DNA from 2 places in the Roseateles cavernae genome. Region 1 is predicted to be linked to the other one. Evidence: riboswitches for the same ligand, from Rfam matches in the RefSeq annotation. Region 1 holds a riboswitch; the other holds the start of a gene.
The links. A riboswitch is a leader RNA that binds a small molecule or an ion and turns the genes downstream of it on or off. The one in region 1 is predicted to bind glycine.
Positions count from the first base shown of each region.

Region 1 (7,699 bases):
TGAACAGAGCCTGGCCACCGAACTTGGTGTTGGACATGATGTTGTTCAGCTCGGAGCTCAGCGCCTGGAACTCCTTGTCCATCGCGGTCTTGTCGTCGGCGTTGGAGGTGGCGTTCGAGGCTTCCGTGGCCAGGTCCTTCATGCGCAGCACGATGTTGCTGACTTCATTCAGAGCGCCTTCGGCGGTCTGCAGCATCGAGATGCCGTTTTGCGTGTTGCGCTGGGCCACGGCCATGCCGCGGGTCTGGGCGTTCAGGCGGGTGGCGATCTGCAGGCCGGCGGCATCGTCCATCGCGGAGTTGACGCGCAGGCCGGTGCCCAGACGGCTCATCGAGGTGGTCAGGGCGCGTTGGGTGCTGCCCAGCGAGCTTTGGGTGGACAGGGCGGCGGCGTTGGTGTGCAGGCTCAACATGATGTTTTCACTCCAGAAGAAGGGTTGTGTCTTCGTTGGCGGGCAGGAACTTCTGCCCTCACCGGTACAAGGCGGCAGCCGCGCCGGCGGACTTAAATCGCTGAAGCAAAAAAAGCGAAACCCGCCAAAGCGGGCTTCGCTGCGCGACTTTGTTCACACAAAGCCGCCCATGGGCACCAGGAATCAGCCGATGCGCACCGGCACGAAGATCTTCTCCGGCCCGCGCTGCACCAGCAGGGCCACCGATTTATCGGCGGCGGCCACCACCTCGCGGACCTGCTCGACCGAGCTGACCGGCGTGCCGTTGATCGCCAGCAGCACATCGCCGGGCCGCACGCCGGCGCGGGCCGCCGCACCGCCGGCGTCCTGCACCACCAGGCCGCCCTCGGCACCGCGGCGCTCGCCCTGCTGCAGCGGGCGCAGCGCCAACCCCAGCTTGCCGGCCGGCGTGGCCTGCTCGTCTTCGGCCCTGGCCTGCTGCGGCTCGCCGGCTTCGCCGAGCTTGGCCTTGAGCTGCTCGCGCTTGCCCTGGCGCCAGATTTCCAGCGTGGCGGTCTCGCCCGGCGTGGCCTGGCCCAGCAGGGCCGGCAGATCGCTGGAGGCGACGATGGGCTGATCGTTGAACTTCAGCACCACATCGCCGGAGCGCAGCCCGGCCTGGGCCGCCGGGCCGCCGGCCTCGACCCCGGCCACCAGGGCCCCGGCCGGGCGCTCGAGCCTGAAGGAGTCGGCAAAGCTCTGGTTCACATCCTGGATGGTCACGCCCAGACGCGCATGGCGGGCGCGGCCGCCGCCCTGGATCTGCTGCTGCACCCGGGTCGCCACCTCGATAGGGATCGCAAACGAGATGCCCTGGTAGCCGCCCGACTGGCTGTAGATCTGCGAGTTGATGCCGACCACCTCACCGCGGGCGTTGAACAGCGGGCCGCCCGAGTTGCCGGGGTTGACCGCCACATCGGTCTGGATGAAGGGCACAAAGGTCTCGTCGGGCAGGGCCCGGCCCTTGGCGCTGACGACGCCGGCGCTGACGCTGTTCTCGAAACCGAAGGGCGAGCCTATCGCCAGCACCCATTCGCCGACGCGCAGGTCCTTGCTGCTGCCCAGTTTCAGCGCCGGCAGGTTCTTGGCCTCGATTTTCAGCACCGCCACATCGGTCTTGGGATCGCTGCCCAGCACCTTGGCCGGGAACTCGCGCCGGTCGGTCAGCTTGACCATCACCTCCTGGGCGTCGCGCACCACATGGGCATTGGTCAGTATCAGGCCGTCGGCGCTGACGATGAAGCCCGAGCCCTGGCCGCGCGTGGGCATCTCGCGCGCCTGGCCCGGCTGGCCCGGCACCTGAAAGCGCCGGAAGAACTGGTAGAAGGGATCATCGGGGTCCAGCTGCGGCGCGGCGCGGCTGGTCTTGACGCTGCCGGTGACGCTGATATTGACCACGGCCGCACCGTTTTGCTGGGTGATCTGGGCAAAGTCGGGCAGCCCCGTGGCTGCGCCGGGCGCGGCGGCCTGAACGGGTGAGAAAGGCTGGGCGGATGGCGTCTGCACGCCTGCGGCCGGCGGCGTGGCCGTCTTCTGCAAGGCCGCCGCGCCGATCGCGCCGCCGCCGACGCCTATCAGTCCGGCCGTCGCCAGGGCCCATACCAAACGCTTGGCCGGGATCATCGTTTCTGCTGCTGCCATAAAGCCTCCTGCTAAAAGTGAGCGTCGATGGGCTCACTATGGCAAGCAAGACTTAGGTGGCACTTAAGGCGCGCTCTTGTCGAACAACACATCCACCCGCAGCCCGCCCAGCGCCTCGGAGCGCTCCAGTGCGAGCCGGGCGCCGTGGCGCTCGGCAATCGACTTGACGATGGCCAGACCCAGGCCGGAGCCGCTGGCCTGGGCCTGCTGCTCGCTGCTGCGATAGAAGCGATCGAACACGCGCTCGCGCTCCTCGGGCGCGATGCCGGGGCCGCTGTCCTCGATGCGCAGCCGCGCCGTGCCGCCCTCGTCGAGCAGCAGCACATCGACCCGCCCGCCCTCGGGCGTGTACTTGAGCGCGTTGTCCAGCAGATTGCGCAGCAGCACGGCCAGCGCATCGGCCTGGCCCGGGACGCTGACCGCGTCGGCCCGCAGCAAGCCCAGGTCGATGTGCCGGGCCTGGGCGCTGGCGGCCAGCTCGCCCATCAGCTGACGGGTCAGCGGCTCCAGCGCGACCGGCCGCCTCTCGACGCTGCCCACCGCCTGCTGGCGCGCCAGCAGCAGCAGCTGCTCGACCAGATGGCCGGCTCGCTCGATGCCGGCGCCCAGGCGCTGCTGGATCAGCGCGCGCTCGGGCTCGCCGCCGCTGCGCTGCAGGGCCTGCAGCTGCAGCTTCAGCGCGGTCAGCGGCGAGCGCAGCTCATGGGCGGCGTCGGCGACGAAATGCTGCTGCGCGTCGAAGGCCTGGCGCATGCGCGCCAGCAGCGAGTTCAGCTCCTGCACCATGGGCTGGATCTCGGCCGGCAGGCCGCCCTCGCCCACCGGCGACAAATCCTCGGCCGCCCGCGCCGCCAGCTGCTTGCGCACCCGCTCGACCGGCGCCAGCGAGCGGCTCACCACCCAGCCCACCACCGCCATCAGCAGCGGCAGCACGATGGCGATGGGCGTGATCGTGCGCCAGGCCAGCCGCCCGGCCAGGCGCTGGCGCACCGCCAGCTCCTGGGCCACCTGCACCACCCGGCCGCCGGTCTGCATCGACAGCACGCGGTACTGCTTGCCCTCCGACTCGACAGTGGTGAAGCCCAGCACCGCGCGCTGCGGCAGCCGCGCCCGCGGCGCCGGTGCGAACAGCTGCAGGCCGTCGTCGGTCCAGGCCTGGATGATCAGCTCCAGCTCCTCGGGCAGATGGCGCGGCGGCGCGGCGCCGCCGATGGACAGCGCCATCTGCTGCATCTGGTAGTCAAAGATCGCGTCGGCCTCCTGCAAGGCCGTGCGGTAGGCGCTCCAGGCCTGCAGCAGCGCCGCCAGACTGACGGCACCCAGCAGGAACAGCATCAGCCGGCGCCGCAGCGAGGGGGCAGGTCTTGCCGTACTCATTGCTTGGGCACCATATAGCCCAGGCCGCGCACATTCTGGATCAGGCCGGGCCCGAGCTTCTTGCGTAGGCCGTGGATATAGACCTCGACCGCATTGCTCGTGACCTCGTCCTTCCAGCTGTAGAGCTTCTCCTCCAGCTGCTGGCGCGACAGCACCAGGCCCGGCCGCGCCAGCAGCGGTTCCAGCACCGCCCATTCGCGCGCCGACAGCGTGACCGGCTGGCCGCCGACCGTGGCCTCATGGGTGGCAGGATTCAGGCTGACGCCCAGATGCTCGTAGACCGGCTCGGCGCGGCCGCTGGCGCGGCGCAGCAGTGCGCGGATGCGGGCCAGCAGCTCGTCGAGCTCGAAGGGCTTGAGCACATAGTCGTCGGCGCCGGCGTCCAGCCCCTCGACCCGCTGCGCCAGCGCGTCGCGGGCGGTGGCGATCAGCACCGGCAGGCGCTGCTTGCGCGCGCGCAAGGCGCGCAGCACGCTCATGCCGTCGCGCCGGGGCAGGCCCAGGTCGAGCAGCAGCAGGTCGTAGTCCTGGGCCTGCAGCGCCGTGTCGGCCTGCTCGCCATCGCGCACCCAGTCGACCGCATAGCCCTCGGCGCGCAGCAGGTCCAGCAGCTGCTCGCCAATCATCTGATCGTCTTCCACCAGCAATAAACGCATGCCGGTATTGTCCACGCCCGGCTTAGGCCGGGCTTAGGGTGGCCCTCAGTACAGATAGGTCAGCATCACCATGCCGGTCGGGCTGGCCTTGCGCTGCACCAGCGGGCTCTTGGCCGCGTCGCCGAGCAGGCGGGTCGCGCCCAGCGAGCTCATCACGCCCCATTTTTTGTCTATCTTGTACTTCCAGCTGACGCTGGCATCCAGCGAATGGAAGCCGGACTTGGGCGTGTAGATGCCGTACTTGCTCGCCGCCGCCTGGGCCGGGCTGACGCCAAAAAAGGCCTGCGTGTACTTCTTGTCACCGGCGCTGGCGCTGAGCCCGATGGACAGTTCGTTGCGCTCGTCGGACCAGACGCCAGCCTCGGCGCCGAGCCGGAAGACGGTGCCGTGGCGAGCGTCCTTCAGTTGGGCGATGTCCTTGTCCTTGCCCTTGCTGAGCGGCAGCTCCACGCCGGCGCTCAGCTGCACGGTGTCCATCAGGCTGTAGCTCAGGCCCAGATTGAGCGTGCCTATGGTCTTGATCTCGCCCATGCCCTTGAGCTCCTTAGCGCCGCCGGAGATGCCCTTCTTGTCCTTGTCGTTGCGGCCGCCGCGCAGCCCCAGCGAGGCGCTATAGCCCAGCGGGCCGGTTTCGCCGGCCCAGCCTATGCCGCGCATGGTGCTGGCGAAGAAGCCATTGCTCATCTGGTAGTCGATCCCGGGCAGCACGCCGCCCTCGATCTTCTTGGCACCGGCGTACTTGGCATCGAAGCCCACCCCGATGCCCAGCATCAGGGTGTTGCCCCCGGCAGGCTCGGCGCCGGCCTGGGCATGGGACAGTGCTGGCACCAGGCCCAGGCTCAGCAGCAGGGCGGCGGCCGCAGCGGTTTGACGGCCGGCAATGAGTTTGGATGGCTTGTTCATGAGTGGTGGGTCGAGTAGGGAAAGTGGTGGGAGCAATCAATCCATAGCGCCGACGATCTCGGCGAAGGGCTGTACGGTGGTGATGCGCGGGTTGGCATCCTTCAAGGCGGCACTGAGCCGCAAGACGATGCGGTCCTTGGCGTCGGGCAGATAAGTCCGGGCACCGGCCGGCAGATGCACGGTGAGTGCGCAATCGGGCCGTTGCTCGCAACGGAACTGCAGGCTGTGAACCTTGGGGGCGAAGACGCCGGCGAAGCCGGCCTGGCGCTTGGCAAAGCCGTTCATCTGCGCCGCAGCACGCGTCAGGTCGGCGTAACGGAATTCCCGGCCGTCGGGCAACTGCACCAGCAGATCGATGTTCAGATCGAGATCATCCAGCGGCCTGTTGGCATGCATGGTGGCGGCGACGTCGGCCCTGGCCAGCGCCGCCGGGCGCTCGAAGCGGCCATCGGCCAGCAAGGGGACGTCGACACGCCGACCTTGCTCGACATACCAGAGCCGCAGGTCCTCGCCCGGCGTGAGCGCCCGCAGACGGTGTTGCAGCCGGATCGCATCGCGCTCTTCGGGTGCCAGCCGGTCGAGCGCGGCCGCCATCTCGAACACGGTGCGCGCCGGCAGCTGGGCATTGCTGGCGGCGCAGGCCGGTCGGCCGTCGGCCAGGGCCAGCACCAGGCCTAGCATCGCCAGCAGGCCGTGGCCGCTCAAGGCAGGACCCCGGCGCAGGCGTCGCCCGGCGCGGCGCGGTGTGGATAGCGGTACTTCATGCTCAAGCCTTCCCTTCTTGCTTGTGAACCCGCCGATCGACGGCGTCCCCGGGTATCTCCCGGGTGATCGCAGTGTCGGCAGCGACGCTGAAGATTTCATGCACCCTGCATGAAGACTTGCTGAATCCCAAGCCGCGAGCTCGGCGAGCTCAAACCATGGCTACAATGCCGCCGGTCAGGAGAGAGCTTCCTAGCGGAAGCCGCCGAAGGCGCAGTGGCGATGGTGATCCCAAGCTGCGAACGCTCAGGCAAAAGGACTGACAAAACGCCCAGAACCGGGCGTTCCTCACTGGAGAGAGGCGGGCCCCGAGTCCGTCCACCGAAGGGGCAAGCTGTTGGCGAACCGTCAGCGGTCAATCTCTCAGGTAAGCCGGACAGCGAGGGCATCCCCCCGCGCCCCCGATGGGCGTGGGCTGTTTGAATGCCCTCGGAGTTTTCCCATGTCCGCCGACGCTCTCCTCAAGACCCCCCTGCACGCCCTGCATCTCGAACTCGGCGCCAAGATGGTGCCCTTCGGCGGCTATGACATGCCGGTGCAGTACCCGTCGGGCGTGATGGCCGAGCACAAGCACACCCGCGCCGCGGCCGGCCTGTTCGATGTCTCGCACATGGGCCAGCTGCGCCTGGTCGGCGCCGGCGCCGCTGCCGCGCTTGAAACCATCGTGCCGGTCGATGTGATCGACCTGGGCGTGTTCAAGCAGCGCTACGCCCTCTTCACCAACGAGCAGGGCGGCATCCTCGACGACCTGATGATCTGCCGCCGCCCCGACGACCTGTTCGTCGTCGTCAATGCCGGCTGCAAAGTGCAGGACATCGCCCATCTGCAAGCCACCATCGGCACCAAGTGCGAGGTGATTCCCATGCCCGAGCAGGCGCTGCTCGCGCTGCAGGGCCCGCAGGCCGTGACCGCGCTCGCGCGCCTGAACCCCGAGGTCGCCAAGCTGACCTTCATGACCGGCGGCTTCTTCGAGCTGGACGGCATCCCGACCTTCCTGACCCGCTCCGGCTACACCGGCGAGGACGGCTTCGAGATCTCGGTGGCCGGTGCGCAGGCCGAGGCCCTGGCGCGCAAACTGCTGGCCCAGCCCGAGGTCAAGCCCATCGGCCTGGGCGCGCGCGACTCGCTGCGCCTGGAAGCCGGCCTGTGCCTGTATGGCCATGACATCGACACTGGCACGACGCCGGTGGAGGCCTCGCTGACCTGGGCGATCCAGAAGGTGCGCCGCGCCGGCGGTGCGCGCGCCGGCGGCTATCCGGGCGCGGCCGTGGTCGACGCGCAGCTGGCCGGCGGCGCCGCGCGCAAGCGCGTCGGCCTGGTCGGCAGCGAGCGCATGCCGGTGCGCGAAGGCGCAAAGCTGGTGGATGAGGCCGGCGTCGAGATCGGCGTCGTCACCAGCGGCACCCTGGGCCCGACGGTCAACAAGCCGGTGGCCCTGGCCTATCTGAACAGCAGTCATGCGGCCCAGGGCACCCAGGTCTGGGCCATCGTGCGCGACAAGCGCACGCCGATGACCGTCAGCCCCACCCCTTTCACCCCCAACGGTTACTACCGCGGCTGATCAGTCGCACCACCCTACTTCACGGAGCACCCCATGAGCACTATCAAGTACACCGCCGACCACGAGTGGGTCCAGATCGAAGCCGACGGCACGGTCATCGTGGGCATCACGGTCCATGCGCAGGACGCGCTGGGCGATGTGGTCTTTGTCGACCTGCCCGCCGTCGGCGCGAGCTTTGCCGAGAAGGATGTGGCCGGTGTGGTCGAGTCGGTCAAGGCCGCGGCCGATGTCTATATGCCGGTGTCGGGTGAGATCACCGAGGTCAACGAAGCGCTGCGCGACGACCCCTCGCTGGCCAATAGCGACCCGCTGAAGGCCGGCTGGTTCTTCAAGGTCAAGCTCAGCAAG
Region 1 covers NZ_JBDPLH010000009.1:54,135-61,833, reverse strand. Annotated here, with positions in the region: gene ABGI63_RS20265 (flagellin N-terminal helical domain-containing protein) at 1-412, opposite strand, end outside; gene ABGI63_RS20260 (DegQ family serine endoprotease) at 596-2,092, opposite strand; gene ABGI63_RS20255 (ATP-binding protein) at 2,156-3,469, opposite strand; gene ABGI63_RS20250 (response regulator) at 3,466-4,125, opposite strand; gene ABGI63_RS20245 (MipA/OmpV family protein) at 4,171-5,028, opposite strand; gene ABGI63_RS20240 (hypothetical protein) at 5,065-5,733, opposite strand; glycine riboswitch at 5,959-6,062, shown strand; glycine riboswitch at 6,072-6,180, shown strand; gene gcvT (glycine cleavage system aminomethyltransferase GcvT) at 6,233-7,351, shown strand; gene gcvH (glycine cleavage system protein GcvH) at 7,385-7,699, shown strand, end outside.

Region 2 (7,699 bases), on a different contig from region 1:
TCCAGTGCCGAACGCACACCCTTCTCGACCGCCGGCATGAACTGGCCCGGTATCGTGCCGCCCTTGACCGCGTCGACGAACTCGAAGCCGGCACCGCGCGCCAGCGGCTCGATGCGCAGATAGACCTCGCCGAACTGACCGGCCCCGCCGCTCTGCTTCTTGTGCCGGTAGTGGCCCTCGGCCGGACTCGAGACGGTCTCGCGGTAGGCGATGCGCGGCGGCTGGGTCTGCACCTCGAACTTGTAGGTCTCGCGCAGCCGCTCCAGCAGCATGCGCAGATGCAGCTCGCCCAGGCCATAGACCAGGGTCTCGTTGGTCACGCTGGCATGCTCGACCTTCAGGCAGGGGTCTTCGTCGATCAGGCGGTTCAGGATCTCCCACAGCCGCTGCTCGTCGCCATGGCGCGCCGGGCTGATCGCCAGGCCATGCACCGGTACCGGGAACTCGAGTGGCGCCAGGTGGATGTGCTCGTCCTCGGGCGCGTCATGCAGCACCGCGTCGTAATGCAGCTCCTCGACCTTGGCGATCGCGCAGATATCGCCCGGCAGGGCCTGCTCGATCTCGACATGCTCCTTGCCCTGCAGCAGGAACAGGTGGCCGACACGAAAGGGCTTGCGCGCATGGCCCACGAAGAGCTGGCTGTTCTTCGTCAAGCTGCCCTGGTGCACCCGCAACACCCCCATCTTGCCCAGATAGGGGTCGGCATTGATCTTGAACACATGGGCCAGCACATGGGCGCCGGGCTCTGGCAGGGCCTGCAGCGGCAGCGCGTCCGGCCCCTCGCCGCGCAGGAACAGCGGCGGATTGCCTTCGCTCGGATTGGGCAGCAGGCGCGCTATCACGTCCAGCAGCTCGGCCACGCCGGCACCGGTGCGCGCCGAGGTAAAGCAGACCGGGATCAGATGGCCTTCGCGCAGCGCCTGCTCCAGCGGTGCATGCAGCTCGCTGGCGTCGACATCGCCCTCGTTCAGATAGCGATCGACGAAAGCCGCGTCCACCTCGACGACCTGCTCCACCAAGGCGCGATGGGCCTCGGCCACCGACGAGAAATCGCTGGCCCCGCTGCTGCTGTAGAAGCAGTCCTGCACCCGCGTGCCGCCATCGGCCGGCAGGTTCAGCGGCAGGCATTCGCGGCCGAAGCTCGCACGCAGCTGCTCCAGCAGCGCCGGCAGCTGCACGCCGGGCGCGTCGATGCGGTTGATCACGATCAGGCGGCACAGCCCGCGCTGCGCGGCGGTCTCCATCATGCGCGAGGCCATCAGCTCGATGCCGTTGAGCGCATTGATCACGACGATGGCCGTGTCGGCCGCCTCCAGCGCCGGCAGCGACTGGCCGATGAAGTCCGGCGCGCCGGGCGTGTCGATCGCATGGATGCGCAGGCCGCCATGGTTCATGTGCACGACCGAGGCATGCAGCGAATGCTGGGCGCGCTTTTCCAGCGGATCGAAGTCGCTGACCGTGTTGCCGCGCTCCACCGAGCCGGCCGCAGCGATCGCGCCGGCCTGATGCAGCAAGGCCTCGATCAGGCTGGTCTTGCCGGCGCCGGCCGGCCCCACCAGGGCCAGGGCGCGGATCTGGGCGATCTGCGCGGAGAGGCCCAGACTGCCCGGGGCTGCAGTCTCTGGGGCCTTGCTGTGGCTGGCGGGCATGGGCGCACTCCTTCGGTCATTGCACAGGGATGACGGCTGAAGCAGTGCCGGGTCTTGAGCCCCGGCTTGGGCACAGCCTAGGGCAAGCGCGGCTGCGGCACAAGAGGCCTGTTCCCTGGGCGCGCCGCCGCGCGGCTGGCCGCCGTGAAGGCGTAATCCAGCTCCGGCACGCGGCCGCCGACGATGTCGGCGATGGCCGCGCCCGAGCCGCAGCTGTGGGTCCAGCCTAGCGTGCCATGGCCGGTATTGAGAAAGAGGTTGCCGATCCTGCTGCGGCCGATATAGGGCAGATTGGACGGGGTGGCGGGGCGCAGGCCGGTCCAGTACTGCGCGCCCGAGCCGTCGCTCATCTGCGGGAACAGCTCGCGGGTGCGTCGCACGATGGCCTCGCAGCGGGCCAGGTTCAGGCTCGTGTCGTAGCCGTTGAGCTCGGCCGTGCCGGCGATGCGCAGCCGGTCGCCCAGGCGCGAGAACACCAGCTTGTACTCGTCGTCGGTCAGCGAGACCTGGTAGCTGTGCTCGGGCGCGGTGACCGGCAAGGTGACCGAATAGCCCTTGGCCGGATAGATGTTCAGATCGACACCCAGCTCGCGTGCCAGGCCGCGGCTGAACGAGCCCAGGCACAGCACATGGGCGTCGGCCTGCAGGCGCTGCACCTCGCCGCGCGCATCGGCCACGATGAGCTGATCGATGCGGTCGCCGCTGCGCTCGAAGCCCAGGATGCGGGTCTCGTAGCGGAACTGCACGCCGGCCGCCGCGCACAGCCGCGCCAGTTCCTGCGTGAACAGGTGCGCGTCGCCCGACTCGTCGCTGGGGGTCATGCTGCCGCCGACGATCTTTGAGCGGCACTGCGCCAGCGCCGGCTCGATGGCCACGCACTCGTCCGGGCTCTTCATGTCCAGCTCGCAGCCCTGCTCGCGCATCAGGCGGGCCGGTTCCTGGGCCGCCTCGTACTCGGCCTCGCTGGTGTAGAAGTGCAGGATGCCCTGGGTGCGCTGCGCGTACTCGATGCCGGTGGCGGCGCGCAGCGCCTGCAGCTTGGCGCGGCTGTACAGGCCCAGGCTGACGATGTTGCGGATATTGTGGGCGGTACGGCCCGGTGTGCATTCACGCAGGAACTGCAGGCCCCAGCGCCATTGCGCGGCATCGGCACGCAGGCGGAACAGCAGCGGCGCATCCTCGCGCATCAGCCACTTCAGCACCTTCAGCGGCGCGCCCGGATTGGCCCAGGGCTCGGCGTGCGAGACCGAGATCTGGCCGCCGTTGGCGAAGCTGGTCTCCAGGCCGGCAGCCGGCTGGCGCTCGATGACGGTGACCTCGTGGCCGGCCTGGCGCAGATACCAGGCGGTGGTGATGCCGGTGACGCCGGCGCCGAGAACGATGACTTGCATGCTGAACTCCAGGAGGAGCTGAGCGCCAGACGGACGTGGGTTATGGAGGGAAGAAACCCGGGCATGCGTGCGCCTGACGCGCGCCGCTCCCGCTGTCCCTGATACCTGAGAGATTCAGCGCCCATCACCCGATGTGCGCCTTGCTCCTTCGGTGGCGGTCCCTTGCGGACCGCGCTCTCCAGCATTCGGCTTGTGACGGATCCAGTACGGGGCCTGAGCGAGTATGGGAGCTTGCGCCTTCGGCGGCATGCGCGAGGGCATGCTCTCTCCTGAATCCGGGGCCCAGTGTAGGCGGGGCCCTGATGGGGCGTCAACCCTGCGCGGGCGCCGCGGCCGTCGCCTGCAGTAAGCTGGCGGGCCATCCCCGTGCGGGAGTTCACGATGCGTCTCGAATCCATGTCCAAACTGAGTCTTGCTGTCGCCAGTGTCATTTTTGCCGTGGCCTGCGGCGGGGGCGGGGGCGGCGAGGTGGTCGCCGCGCCCACCCCGCCGGCGACACCGCCGCCCGCTGCGGCGCCGCAGCTGACGACTCTGCACAGCGGCTTGTCGGCGCCCTGGGGCCTGGCCCTGCTGCCCGATGGCCGCATGCTGGTGACGCAAAAGGCCGGCAGCCTGCTGCTGCTCAGCGCCGATGGCCGCAGCACGCTGGCCACGATCAGCGGCGTGCCGGCGGTCGTCTCGGCCGGCCAGGGCGGCCTGCTCGATGTCGCGCTCGACCCGGACTTCGCGAGCGCGTCCTGGGTCTATCTGTCCTATTCCGAGCCGGGCAGCGGCGCCGAAGCGGGCCGCAGCGGCACCGCGGTGGCGCGTGGTCGCCTGGTCGGCAATGCCTTGCAGGACGTGGTGGTGATCTTCCGCCAGGCGCCCAAGGTCAGCGGGGGCGGCCATTTCGGCTCGCGTTTGGTGTTCTCCAACGACAAGACCCTGTTCGTCACGCTGGGCGAACGCCAGCTCGGCAGCCCCGCGCAAGACCTGGCACAGACCCTGGGCAAGGTGGTGCGCATCCAGCGCGACGGCAGCATCCCGGCCGGCAATCCGGCGCTGGGCGCCGGTGCGCGGCCCGGCATCTGGAGCTATGGCCACCGCAACCCGCAGGGCGCGGCCCTGCATCCGAGCAGCGGCGAGCTCTGGCTCAGCGAGCATGGCCCGCAGGGCGGCGACGAGATCAATATCGCTCGAGCCGGCGCCAATTACGGCTGGCCCATCAAGAGCTATGGCTGCAACTATGGCTCGCCGGTCAGCGAGGGCTGCAGGCTTGGCGGCGGTGTCCATGCGCCGGCCTTTATCGAGCCCCTGACTTACTGGGTGCCGACCTCGGTGGCGCCGGCCGGCCTGGTCTTCTACACCGGCGCGATGTTCCCCGAGTGGCGCGGCCAGCTGTTCTCCGGCGCGCTGGCCGGCCAGGCCCTGTGGCGGTTGCAGCTCAGCGGCAACACGGTGGCCGCGCGCGAGGCGATGTTCGCCAGCCTGGGCGAGCGCTTCCGCGATGTGCGCCAGGCGCCGGACGGCGCGCTGCTGCTGCTGACCGACAGCGGCAAGCTGATGCGGCTGGCGCGCTGAGGGCTTGATGGATGCTGATGCGCCGGCTGCTGCTCGTCGTCGCGCTGGCGCTGCTGGTCTATGGCCTGCTGCTGGCCTGGCTGTACTGGCGCCAGGAGCGCCTGCTCTTCATGCCCCAGCCGCTGCCGGCCGCGCACCGCTTCGCGCTGGGCGACGATGTCCACGAGCTGCAGATCGCCGTGCCCGATGCCCGGCTGTCGGCCCTGCATCTGCGCCTGCCGGCGCCCTGCGGCCTGGTGTTCTTTCTGCACGGCAATGCCGGCAATCTGGACAGCTGGTTCGTCAATGTCGACTTCTACCGCCGCGCCGGCTACGACCTCTTCATGCTGGACTATCGCGGCTACGGCAAGAGCACGGGCCAGATCGACAGCGAGGCCCAGCTGCGCGCCGATGTGCGGGCCGCCTGGGACAGCGTGGCGCCGCGCTACCGGGGCCTGCGCCGCGTGATCTATGGCCGTTCGCTGGGCACGGCGCTGGCCGCCGGTCTGGCGGCCGAGGTCAGGCCCGAGCTGACCGTGCTGGTCTCGCCCTATGCCAGCATGGCCGCGCTGATGCGCCTGCACTATCCCTGGGTGCCGAGGTGGCTGCTGCGCTATCCGCTCGATACCGCCGCCGCTGTCGCGCGCCTCGACGGCCCCCTGCTGCTGCTGCATGGCGAGCAGGATGAATTGATCCCGCTGCAGCAGGCCGAGCAACTGCTGGCGCACGCGCCGCGAGCCCGGCTGCAGCGCATTGCCGGTGCCGGCCACAATGATCTGCAGAATTTCGAGCCCTATCTGCAGGCCATGCGCGAGGCGCTGCGCGGCCCCTAGTCCGGGTAGGCGCGCGCCAGCACCGCCTGGACGTCCAGCCCGCGCGTGTCCAGGGCGCCGTAAAAGCGGCCATGCCGCGCATCGAAGCGGCTGGCGATGAAGGCCTCGGCGATGGCGGCCGGCGCATCGCGGCGCAGCAGGCAGGCCTGGGCCGTGATCACCAGGCGCTGCGCCAGCTGACGGCCCAGGGCTTCGGCCGGCTCGGTGTGCAGCAGCTCGCGCAGGGCCTGGAGCTCGGTGCGCAAGAGCGTCTCGTCGCCGGCCATCTGCTGCAGCTCGTCGAGCAGCTCGAACGCCGACGGCGGCTCGCGCGCGAGCGCGCGCAGCAGGTCCAGGCACATCACATTGCCCGAGCCCTCCCAGATCGAATTGACCGGCGCCTCGCGGTACAGCCGTGCCATCGGGCCCTCGTCCACATAGCCATTGCCACCGAAGACCTCGATGGCTTCGCCGCAGAGCTCGACCGTGCGCTTGCAGACCCAGAACTTGGCGGCCGGCGTCATCAGCCGCTGCCAGCCGCGCTGCTGCTGCTCGAAGGCCTGGGCCAGGCGCAGCATCAGCACGCAGGCGGCCTCGCTCTCCAGCGCCAGATCGACCAGCACGCTCTGCATCAGCGGCTGCCCGGCCAGCGCGCGGCCGAAAGCTCGGCGCCGGCGTGTGTAGTGCAGGGCCTGGACCAGGGCCTGGCGCTGGATCGCGGCGCTGCCGATCACGCAGCTGAGCCGCGTCGTCGTCGCCATCTCGATGATGGTCGGGATGCCGCGGCCGGGCTCGCCCAGCAGCAGGCCGTGGGCGTCCTGGAACTCGACCTCGGCGCTGCTATTGCTGCGGTTGCCGAGCTTGTGCTTCAGGCGCTGGATCTGCACCGCATTGCGCGTCCCGTCCGGCCGCCAGCGCGGCACGAAGAAGCAGGACGGCCCGTCCTCGGTCTGGGCCACGACCAGATGGGCATCGCTCATCGGCGCCGAGTAGAACCATTTGTGGCCGCGCAAGGCATGGTCGGCGCCGCGCCCGCCAGCGCCGACCGGTGTGGCCCGGGTGGTGTTGGCGCGCACATCGGAGCCGCCCTGTTTCTCGGTCATGCCCATGCCTATCCACAAGCTGCTCTTCTGGTCCAGCGGCAGGTCGCGCGGATCATGGGCGCGCGACAGCAGGCCCGGGCCCAGCCGGGCATAGAGTGCCGGCTCCCTGGCCAGCACCGGGATCGCCGCCTGCGTCATCGTCGCCGGGCATAGCGTGCCGGCTTCGATCTGGCCATGCAGATAGAAGCCGGCCGCAAAAGCCGCCCAGCGGCCGCCGCGCTCGCTGTCATAGGGCAAAGACACCAGGCCCTGGCCGCGGTACAGCGCCAGCAGCGCATGCCAGCTGGGGTGGAAGTCCACCTGGTCGATGCGGCGGCCGCGCCGATCGTGGGTCCGCAGCGTCGGCCCCTGCTGGTTGGCCTGCTCGGCCAGGGCCAAGGTGTCGGCGCTGCCGAGGATGTCGGCATAGCCCTGCAACTGGGGCAGGGCCCAGGCGGCGCCATGGCGCACCAGCCCCTCACGCAGCGCGGCGTCGCTGCTCAGCGGGTTGTAGTCGCTGAGCTCGTCAACCTGGTTGCTGATCTCGTGCGTGCTCCACATCGCGGCTCTCCTGCTGCTGATCGTCCAGCAGCTTGTAGTAGAGCGCGGTGGCGGCCAGTTGACCATCGGGGCTGGCCGCATAGCGCGGGATCTCGCCGGCCTTGAGCCAGCCCAGATGGCGGTAGACGGTCTCGGCATGGGAGCCGGCCTCGGTGTCCAGCACCAGCAGGCTGCAGCCGTCCAGCCGGGCGGCCCGCTCCAGCGCCTGCATCAGCACCGTGGCCAGGCCACGGCCGCGCGCGCTGCTGTGCACCATCAGCTTCTGCACCTCGGCGCGGTGGCGGCCATTGGGCTTCTCGCACAGCGCGAGCTGGGCCGTGCCCAGCAAGTGCCCGCCCTGGGACAAGAGCCACAGCCTGTGGCTCGGGCCCAGCCTGGCCAGCACCGCCTGCCAGTAGGCGCCGGCCTCGGCCTCGTCCAGCGCGGCCAGAAAGCCCAGCGAGGCGCCCCGCTTGACGGCGTCCAGCAGCAGCGCCGTCAGCGCAGGCAGGGCGCTCGTGTCGCCACGCGCCACGGTTTGCAGATGCAGTCCTTCGGTCATTGCTTGCCTTGTGCTGGTGTAGTCTTGCGGTTTGAATAGCCAATGACAAAATACTAACCAATGGTTAGAAAAATTGCAAACCCGCATCTGAACCCGCCGCCACGCGCCAGCGGTGCCAAGGGCA
Region 2 covers NZ_JBDPLH010000002.1:10,345-18,043, forward strand. Annotated here, with positions in the region: gene fusA (elongation factor G) at 1-1,649, opposite strand, end outside; gene ABGI63_RS06940 (D-amino acid dehydrogenase) at 1,727-3,040, opposite strand; glycine riboswitch at 3,123-3,232, opposite strand; glycine riboswitch at 3,233-3,322, opposite strand; gene ABGI63_RS06945 (PQQ-dependent sugar dehydrogenase) at 3,422-4,600, shown strand; gene ABGI63_RS06950 (alpha/beta hydrolase) at 4,612-5,412, shown strand; gene ABGI63_RS06955 (acyl-CoA dehydrogenase family protein) at 5,409-7,034, opposite strand; gene ABGI63_RS06960 (GNAT family N-acetyltransferase) at 7,000-7,575, opposite strand; gene ABGI63_RS06965 (TetR/AcrR family transcriptional regulator) at 7,636-7,699, shown strand, end outside.
Region 2: linked by a shared signal. The riboswitch ahead of ABGI63_RS06940 (D-amino acid dehydrogenase) and the one ahead of gcvT (glycine cleavage system aminomethyltransferase GcvT) in region 1 are both predicted to bind glycine.